3 regions of the Paenibacillus sp. PK3_47 genome follow, and region 1 is predicted to be linked to each of the others. Evidence: riboswitches for the same ligand, from Rfam matches in the RefSeq annotation. Region 1 holds a riboswitch; each other region holds the start of a gene.
What was found. Region 1 has a riboswitch for cyclic di-AMP ahead of C2I18_RS12200 (resuscitation-promoting factor). Riboswitches for the same ligand answer to the same signal wherever they lie in the genome.
Positions count from the first base shown of each region.

Region 1 (3,243 bases):
CGCATCCTTGTGCAGCCATCCCAAAGTAGTCGCCATCGGCGAGATTGGGCTTGATTATTACTGGGACACTTCTCCCAAAGAGGTACAGCATGAGGTGTTCCGCAAGCAAATCCGGCTGGCCCGCGAGCTGAAAATGCCAATTAGTATTCATAACCGTGATGCCCATGAGGATGTGGTGCGTATTTTGCGTGAGGAAAAGGCAGACGAGATCGGCGGAGTCATGCACTCGTTCTCCGGGAGCTGGGAAACGGCCAAAATGTGTCTCGATCTCGGGTTCCATCTGTCCTTCGGAGGGCCGATAACCTTCAAGAATGCCAGGGTGCCCAAGGAGGTTCTCGCCCAGACCCCGCTGGACAGATTACTCATCGAAACGGACTCTCCATACCTTACACCGCACCCGTTCCGGGGCAAGCGAAATGAGACTGCTCATGTGAAGCTGGTAGCTGAGGCAGCCGCGGAAATAAAAGGGATTGATTTACAGGAATTAGCTGAAATTACGTATGCGAACGCACTGGAACGATTTGGGATTGTCTGAAAACGGGAGTAAAACAGGTGAAAAATAGAGTATAGCCGACCTATTAAACTTTTTTAATAAAAAAATGGCCGATTATTACAAATTTTTAATCATTTTTTTGCTTAAACGTGGTTGAACCGTCCTTTACAACATGCATCAAAACAGGATATCATCTTTTCAGTGCAGTGAGCTGTTGTTACTGTGACAGTCACTGATTCATGGATCGTCTCGCTGAGTCTCCGTACGGAGAACGGGGGAACCAATATTGCACTGCTGCATGCCAGTACATAGAGTACAACACGTAATATGCGCAGACATTATTTGATTTCTTCACGTGGTCTTTGGGGTGAATTTGAGGGCAACCGCCATGAGCGGGTGACCTGAGATAGGGCGTCTCTCTTATGCCCGAACCCGACAGCTAACCCCGTAAGCGCAAAGTAAGAGAGGCAACCTCGTGCATAACATTCCCGCGTATTCTGACATCCGGAGAAGCCACGAAAGAGTCCTCTATGAACTCTTTTTAGGCTTCTTTTGTTTTGAATAATGCGAATGAACCCGGCATACTGTTATATAACAGTGTTCTGGAGCCACTATGCCGAGCAGGCGATCCATGAGCAGGAAACGCTGAAGCAATGCGGGCGTATCCTGTTGCAATCTCAAACCTAGTTTCGTCACAAATGATGCAGTCTACATGATATACAACTTGGACGACGGGGCTATGTAAGGAGGATGGAGAGAATGGGCGTATTCCAACCAGAAGTATCCCATGATTCGCAATCATCCAGCAGGTCTTTCGCATTACGGTGGAAGCAAGTGAATCCTCGCGTACTTTCGCTTGCAGGTGTGGTATCAATCGTTATCGCGCTGCTTATTCTGCTGTACGTACACGGTCAAGGCAATAAAGTAATAAATTTAGTAATAGACGGGAAAGTGCTGACGCTGGAGACGCGTGAGGCACTGCTCAGTGATGTGCTGGCCAAAGAACAGATTACAGTCCAGCCGCATGATAAAGTATCCATAGGCCTTGGCGATGAAATACAAGACGGTGACCGTGTCGTCATTACCCGCGCGCAGGCGATTAGTCTTACTGTAGACGGGGCAACCAAAACACTGTATACCACCGAGAAATCGCTCGGGGATGCCATTACCAAGCTGGGCTACAGCCTGGAGGGCAACGACAAGATTTTCCCTTCGCTTGATACCGCAGTATCATCCGGTATGGAGGCCAAGATTGTCCGGATCACCAAGCAAAAGGTAGAACGGACGGTAAGCTTGCCTTTCCGGGTTATCAAAACCGCAGACCCTTCCCTGTACGTAGGGGACAACAGAGTTGCACAAGCAGGCAAGCCGGGTGCCATTGTCCAGCACATCGAGAAGATCTATCAAGATGGTGAGCTGGTTTCCATGAGCATGGTCGGCAAGGAAGTTGAGACGGTTACCAAAGACAAGATTATTGCCGTTGGTACGAAGCCGGTTCCTAAGCCCGTTGTAGTTGCTGCAACAACATCCAAACCAAAAACAACTTCCAAAACCACCGCAAAAGCAGCAACAACTGCAAAATCTGCAAAAGCTGCAAAAACCAGCAACGTCGTGCACAAGGCAGGCGTAGACTTCCAGTACAAAAAAATGATTAAAAACGTATCCATGACGGCATACTCATCTGAAGAGCCGGGCATTGGAACACGGACTGCTTCCGGCACACGCGTAACGGAAGGCCGTACTATTGCTGTAGATCCGAATGTAATTCCTATCGGCTGGTGGGTGTACATTGAGGGATTAGGATTCCGCCGTGCAGAGGATACCGGCGGTGCCATCAAAGGCAATAAGGTGGATGTATACTACGATTCACTGAGCCATGCCCGTAACTTTGGGCGTAAATCCCGGACTGTTTATGTGATTGGACCTGTAAAGCCGGAGCTCAATTAGCATGTTACAGTCTTTTGCAAATTAGCAGGTAATAAGCTATAGTGAGGGTAGCACTTAACGAACGGATGCTGCTCATCACTTATACATTCTTTAGCCAATAAGAAGGGGAGCGAATCCTCTTCTTTTTGTGTTGTAAGGGAAGGAGCCGGAAGATGATCAAGGAATTAATTGTGGTGGAAGGTAAAAGCGATACGGTTGCCGTCAAGCGTGCGGTAGAAGCCGATACGATAGAGACAGGCGGTTCTGCAGTGGACCGCAGGGTGATTGCCAAGATTGCGCTGGCCATGGAGCGCAGGGGAGTTATTATCCTCACGGATCCGGACCATGCCGGTGAACGCATACGCAAAATTGTGTCTTCCAAGGTGCCCGGTTGCAAGCATGCCTTTATACCGGAAAAGGATGCTACACGCAAAGGGGACATAGGGGTGGAGAATGCTTCCCCGGAGGCTATCCGGCATGCCCTTGCCCATGTGCATACCTCCTTTGAAGGGGCTCCGGCACTGATTGGCATGGATGAGCTTATTGCTGCCGGAATGATTGCCCATCATGAGGCGGCTGAACGCAGAATGGCGCTGGGTAATCTGCTTGGCATCGGATACTGCAACGGTAAACAGCTATACAAGCGGCTGGCTATGTTTGGCATCACGCGGGAGGAGTTTCAGGCTGCTCTCGCACAAATTGAACAGGGAGGCATTACCTCATGAGCGGCAATGATCATATCTCATCTCCATCAAGGACCAAAGAAATTATCCAGCGCTATGGATTCTCATTCAAAAAAAGCCTGGGCCAGAACTTTCTGATTG
Region 1 is NZ_CP026029.1:2,717,901-2,721,143, forward strand. It holds gene C2I18_RS12195 (TatD family hydrolase) at 1-535, shown strand, start outside; cyclic di-AMP (ydaO/yuaA leader) riboswitch at 734-963, shown strand; gene C2I18_RS12200 (resuscitation-promoting factor) at 1,253-2,440, shown strand; gene rnmV (ribonuclease M5) at 2,593-3,144, shown strand; gene rsmA (16S rRNA (adenine(1518)-N(6)/adenine(1519)-N(6))-dimethyltransferase RsmA) at 3,141-3,243, shown strand, end outside.

Region 2 (3,243 bases), 600 kb from region 1:
ATCGTGCCGTCCGCGTAGAGGGCGACCGCCTCCCTGGCAGGTTCGTTTCGGTAGAGCACCCCGTTCCGGATGATGACTCCATCGCTGCGGAAGCCGTAGTAATCGCCATTGATCGCAAAGACTGCATCATGGTCCTCAGCGATATCGGACGTGTCCCCGGTAATGTTGCGCCCGAAGGCATTGTCGGCAAAAGCCGATTGGATCAGAGAAGCATCAGACACCTGCACATCTGCGATGTAATAGGTGATCTGGTCGCTTCCGCGGCCGGTGGTGACCTGCTTAAGAGAGATGTCCATGTCATCGCTGCTGTAGTTCCAGTCATCGGATACGGCTTCCGGAGAATCCTGGCCGGCCTCATTTGAATCTGCCGCCGCCGCTGTACTGACCGCCTCTGTATTGGCTTCTGCACCGGAAACTGCCTGATCGGCAACAACGACTTCGACATGTTGAATCAGATAACGGTCGGCAAGCTGGTAGAGAATACCGCCTGTAAGCAGGGTGCTGAGCGTAATGGCAATGGTTATTTTTTTTCGTTTGGTTATATGTTGTTTTGGCATAAAGCGAATAACCGCCTTTCTTGTCCGGTAAGGATCTTGTTACACTGCCAAGCATAGGCGGCATACCTGAACACAGCCTGAGGATTCGTTGAGCGTTAGCTGAAAGTATGAATTGTGCATCCGGCTGCGCCTGGTGAAATGAAGAAGAATAGTGTACTTTAAGTAGTAAGGAGTGGTAACTGTGAAAAAAAGCATACAAACGCCCCTGCTGGTCGCGGCTTCGATCGTGCTGATCATTATCAGCAGTCTGGTCCGCCCGGATGGCTCTACGCTGCTCGGGGCGCTGCAGACGTTGATTCTCGGTTTAGGATTGCTCGGCTGCTGTACAGCGGCATGGAGATTTGTAAAAGGCGGCAAACGTAAGGGGTAACGGGGGCAAATGATTTTCAGGCGAAAAAGTTTATGCCTGTCATTCACGCGCAGAGTCTTGAAAACTACAACTAAAAGGCGTAACATCGGGGTAAGTACAACCGAATATGTAAACCGCTTAATTTCCGTTAAGGAAAGCGGGGGAACCAACAATCGGCAGCCTGGTCAAGGACCGGAGCCGGTTATGGGGTGAATCCTGGGGAAGTGCGAGAGAATGCTCGCATGGAAGACAGGTAGGGCGACTCTCACTGCCCGAATCCGGCAGCTAACCTCGTAAGCGTATGTAGAGAGGATGAGTGCTATGTGACCGCTAACCAGCCACAGAGGAGATCCTTTGTGGTTTTTTGCTGTGTTTTTATAGACCTGTATCAAATGCGGCCTAATCGAAAAGGAGATAGATAGAGATGGCGGATCAGGACGAATATGTACTCATTTGTGCACCGAACAAGGCTGGTGAGCATTTTATCAGGACACTGAAGTGTAAAGGTTACAAAATAGCGGGAATTGCGAATAATGCAGCGGAGAAAAAACGTCTGGAGGAGCTGGGCGTGGAGGTAAATCTTGTGGTGGACACCCGCCATGAGAATACATGGTTCCGGCCTGCCTTCCCGGTGGGCCAGGTCTATCTGTTCGAGAGCAGTGTGGCCTTATGCTGCCGTTATGTTCAAATGTGCCGGACCTGGACGACCAAATCCATATTCGTAATCACTTCTTCATTGAAGCCAAGACTGGTCTATAAGGGGCTCGGGGTAAGTCAGGTGATTTATTCCCACAGCGGCAATGTCGCGTATCTGGCGGAAAGCCCGGCTTCCCGGGGATAAATTGAAGACGGCACCTATTGACGGGCATAATAAAAATCCCGTATGCGAACGGCACGGAAGGCTGAGGCTTTCCGTGCCGTTCGCTATACGGGAGTGATATTGGACTATGGCAGTTTCCGGATTAACGGGCAGCCGCTTCAATGAGTTCCTTAAGTGCCGGAAGGTTGAAGCCTTTGACTGCACGGTCTTCGAATACGGTAACAGGCACGCCCATGAAGCCGAGCTTCTCGACTTCTTCCTGGTAATCGGTGCTTGTCATGACATCCCGGACTTCATACGCAATGCCCTGCTCTGACAAAAGCTGTTTTACCTGGTTGCAGTCGCTGCAGTTCGCGGTGGAGTAGACAATAACGGGCTGGCTCATTTACTCACGGCTTCCTTGATTGCATCCCGGGTAATTTTCCAGTGGGAGGTGTTCCAGCGGACTTCGCCGCCATCCAGAAGAAAAATTTGCGGGGACTCATGCTTGATGCCAAAATCCTCAGCGATTTGGTTGGACACCGGCCGGTCCTCAATGACATGAACGATGGCAGCCGGAGTGTCGGAGCCTTGTGCGTAAGCCTGGAATTCTTCATGCGCTTTGGCGCTGATCGGGCAGGTTGTGCTGTGTTTGAACAGCAGCTTTTTGCCTGGCTGACCTACATATTGGTTCAGTTCATCCAGCGTGTGGATTTGTTGAATAGACATAAGGAATCTCACCTTTCTGCGGTTGATTTTTGTTTGTTAACAATTAAGTTGTTAGCACCTGTAACTATGATTGTAACATAGTTCAAAATTAAATCAAAAAGAAGTCTTGGGCTGTTATCCAAAGGAAATTACCGTCCTGCTGTGGACATTGATAATGCTTCATAGCCATGCTAAGGTGAGAAAGAGATCGGGCATTCTATACTGGAAAAAAACTGAGGGGGTGTACTATATTAAAAAGGTCGCTTGTGTTACCGGCGCTGATCACGGTCTGGGAATGTGCCTGGCACGCTGGCTTCTGGAGAATCATTATACTGTGTTTGCCGGGCAGTACCTGCAGGATTCCCCTTCGCTTGCGGCGATGAAGACCCGGTACAGGGACAGGCTGTACCTGATTCCTCTGGACATCGGAGACCGGGAGAGCGTGAAGCAGGCTGCGCGGACCATAGCAGGGAGCACAGGACATGTCGATATTGTGATCAACAACGCGGGGATTATTCACAAAGCTGATGATGCCACGATGCTGGTGGATATGGACGATGAAGCCATGGCCCGGATATACAATGTGAATACGCTCGGCGCGCTGAGGGTCAGCAACGAACTGATGGGCCTGCTGCTGCAGGGCAAGCAGAAGCTGATTATTAACATCTCCTCCGAAGCCGGAAGTATTGGACGCAACAAACGGATTAATATGTACGGATACTGTATGTCCAAGGCGGCGCTGAATATGCAGTCCTCCCTGATGCACAATCATTTGAAGGTAATGGGGGGACAGGTCATGGTTTTTCACCCCGGCTGGATCCAGACTTACA
Region 2 is NZ_CP026029.1:3,314,759-3,318,001, forward strand. It holds gene C2I18_RS14810 (phosphodiester glycosidase family protein) at 1-557, opposite strand, end outside; gene C2I18_RS14815 (hypothetical protein) at 739-927, shown strand; cyclic di-AMP (ydaO/yuaA leader) riboswitch at 1,032-1,222, shown strand; gene C2I18_RS14820 (hypothetical protein) at 1,331-1,747, shown strand; gene C2I18_RS14825 (glutaredoxin family protein) at 1,869-2,111, opposite strand; gene ytxJ (bacillithiol system redox-active protein YtxJ) at 2,108-2,434, opposite strand; gene C2I18_RS14835 (SDR family NAD(P)-dependent oxidoreductase) at 2,655-3,243, shown strand, end outside.
Region 2: another riboswitch for cyclic di-AMP. It lies ahead of C2I18_RS14820 (hypothetical protein); the one in region 1 lies ahead of C2I18_RS12200 (resuscitation-promoting factor).

Region 3 (3,243 bases), 2.7 Mb from region 1:
TGCCGGCTCCCGGCGGGGGCACCGAGTCGATGATTGAACGGGTGTGCCGGCAGCTGGAGAACAGCAGTCTCAGCCCATCAGCATTGTTCGTGGCACATGAGGACCAGACATCCCTCGTGCGCCGGTATACGGGGAACAGGTACGAAGTTCTCGGGGAGCCGCATAAACGCGGAACCTTTACGGCAGCTGCATTAGCTGCAGTTTATTTGTATGCCTCCCGCAAGGCTAAACCGGAAGATACTATATGCGTGGCTCCTGCAGATATGTATGCCGATGACGGATTTTTTCAGTGCTTCCATCAGTTCACGGATATTCTGTCCGCTTCACAAGCCGAGCTTGTACTGCTTGGGACAAGACCCGCCCATCCTTCGGATCAGTATGGCTACATACTTCCGGAGAAACCAGGCGGTAACACGGCTTATTCCCCTGTCCTGTCTTTTGAAGAAAAGCCTGATTCTTCTAAGGCCGGGGAGCTGATCAGGAGCGGCGCGCTGTGGAACTGCGGGGTTTTTGCTTTCAGGCTCGGCTTTATGCTGAGCCATCTGGAGCAAATGGGACTCCCTGCGGAGCCGGCTGCCTTCACCGCACTGTACCCGGGTTTTCCCGTACGCAGCTTTGACAAGGAAATAGCCGAACGGACCCGCAAAGCTGCAGTGCTCCGTCACGAAGGGGAATGGCGCGATCTGGGCAGCTGGGATACGCTGACTGCCCGGCTGCAGCAGACGGTGACAGGACCCGGAGGAATCTGGGGAAACAGCGGGAATACACATATTGTGAACGACTTGAAGCTGCCCATGATTGTCATCGGTGTTCCGGATATTGTTGCTGTAGGAAGTCCGGACGGCATCCTGATTGCCGGTAAACAAGAGGCGAATGCCATTAAAGACATTGTGCATCCGCCTTCAGCAGAGGCCGGTTACGGAGAAACCGCCTGGGGGCATTATATGGTCCTGGACCGGACCGGAAATGAAGGAGAGGTTGTGCTTACGGTTAAGCTGTTTTTGCTGCCAGGGCATGAGATGCCTGAGATGCCTTGCCTGCATAGCGGCAAACACTGGGTTATTTTATCGGGGCATGGAGAGGTTGTGCTGAACGGCCTGGCCCAGGCTGCCCGGAGCGGCGATTCGTTCACTGTAAACGGAGGCGACCTGCACGGAATCAGGGCTTTTGCTGCAATGGAGCTGCTGGAGATCCGGAGGGACGACCGGACGGAGGAAGTTGCGGTGTACAGCTCTTAGCCTCACCGTAAGTATATTAAAAAGAACAAGCTGACATCCGGCGGCCGGAGACAGCTTGTTCTTTGACATGATTATACTTATAAATATTAGTTGGCCATCTTGCTGTAGCTGGTCTCGCTCACTACACGGCGGGCAGTCACATAACGGTCGCGGTAATAGGAGTCTGTGAGCTTGCTGATTCTTACACCTTTGCTGCTGGAAGAATGAGCGAACTCACCGTCACCGATATAAATACCTGCATGCGAGATTCCGGAGCCGAGCGTATTGAAGAATACCAGATCTCCTTCACGGAGATCATCTTTAGCTACGGGTGTGCCGGCTTTGGCTTGCGAGGCTGAGGTGCGCGGCAGGTCACCTGAATTGAATTTTTCCATAATGTACAAAATAAATCCGGAACAATCGAAACCGGCGGTTGTAGTACCGCCCCATTGGTAAGGGGTTCCCAATACCTCTTGAACTTCGCTATTCAGTGATGATGTACTGGCGTATGTGCTGACTGGAGTGGACGTGAATAAAACTGCAGCTCCCATTAGAGACAAAATGAACTTTTTCAGAAACCTTTTCTCCCTTCAATGCCTACGGAGTTAGCTGAGGGTTCGGTTAAAGGTTCCCTATATTCCTTTGCCTTCAAGAATAATTCACCCAAGATTGGTTCCCCCGTTTTCGAAACGAAATTCGGCAACAACTCATTAATTTTTTGTAACTATTGATTCAATAGTATTGTATCCTGCTTCTTCCTGTCAATCCTATTTCATATATTCCTGTGTAAACTGCGATAACATAAATTCTGCACGGCAACGTGAAAATTGCTGAAACTTCCTTCTGATGTTACGTCAGGTGTAAAAATCAGGGTTATTTTGCGTGGTCAGCGCCTGAATTCATCAAAACCTTCATCTATGAAAATAGTAAAAATAAGTAACATTAATGTAATCATTAGGACATAGCTGCCCACTTTTTTTATATCGGTGAGAGGGTGGGGATACTTTAGGAAATATGAGAAATAGTACAATACAAATTTGACGCAGCGCTGAGAGGGGGTTGGGGGGATTAAGTGAAGGGCCGGTTATGGCCCCCTTATCCTCTGATCCTCTTCTTCTCTTCTCTTCTTCTCCTTTTATTCTTTTATCCTCTTCTCTCCATACCTCTTTTCATTTTTCTCTTTTCTGCTTTTCCTCTTTTCCGCTTTTCTGCTGTTCTGCTTTTCTGTTTTTCCTCTTTTCCGCTTTTCTGCTTTTCCTCACCCCTCTTTTCCTTGCAGCTAGCGGTTCAGTGAAATTACAGTGCCCACTGCCAATCGAAACTATCAGTATGTATAGGATATAGGCTCATCCTAATTGCAATTTGTCCTTCAACTAGCATAATGGTTAGGCTTATGAGGTATTTGTGCCTCTCGTTTCGCCGCTGTGGCTGATTTCTGCGGATTCGGAGGTATTTGTGCTTCTCATTTCGACATTGTGGCTGGTTTCTGCGGATTCAGAGGTATTTGTGCTTCTCATTTCGCCATTGTGGCTAGTTTCTGCGGATTCGGAGGTATTTGTACCTTTCATTTCGCCGTTGTGGCTGGATTCTGCGGATTCGGAGGCATTTGTGCCTCTCATTTCGCGGTGTGGCTAGTTTCTGCGGATTCGGAGGCATTTGTACCTCTCATTTCGCGGTGTGGCTAGTTTCTGCGGATTCGGAGGTATTTGTGCTTCTCATTTCGACGTTGCGGCTAGTTTCTGCGGATTCGGAGGTATTTGTGCTTCTCATTTCGCCGTTGCGGCTGGTTTGTGCGGATTCGGAGGTATTTGTGCCTCTCATTTCGCTGCTGGGGCTGATTTCTGCGGATTCAGAGGTATTTGTGCTTCTCATTTCGCCCGCCAGCCGATTTCCAGCGGAATTAACGGGACTTTTCCCGTTCATTTCGCCCGCCAGCCGATTTCCAGCGGATTCAACGGGACCTTTTCCCGTTCATTTCGCCCCTCAGCTGATTTCCAGCGGATTCAACGGGACTTTTCCCGTTCAT
Region 3 is NZ_CP026029.1:5,373,165-5,376,407, reverse strand. It holds gene C2I18_RS23245 (sugar phosphate nucleotidyltransferase) at 1-1,238, shown strand, start outside; gene C2I18_RS23240 (C40 family peptidase) at 1,325-1,792, opposite strand; cyclic di-AMP (ydaO/yuaA leader) riboswitch at 1,797-1,929, opposite strand; gene C2I18_RS23235 (hypothetical protein) at 2,609-2,836, opposite strand; gene C2I18_RS23230 (hypothetical protein) at 3,006-3,243, shown strand, end outside.
Region 3: another riboswitch for cyclic di-AMP. It lies ahead of C2I18_RS23240 (C40 family peptidase); the one in region 1 lies ahead of C2I18_RS12200 (resuscitation-promoting factor).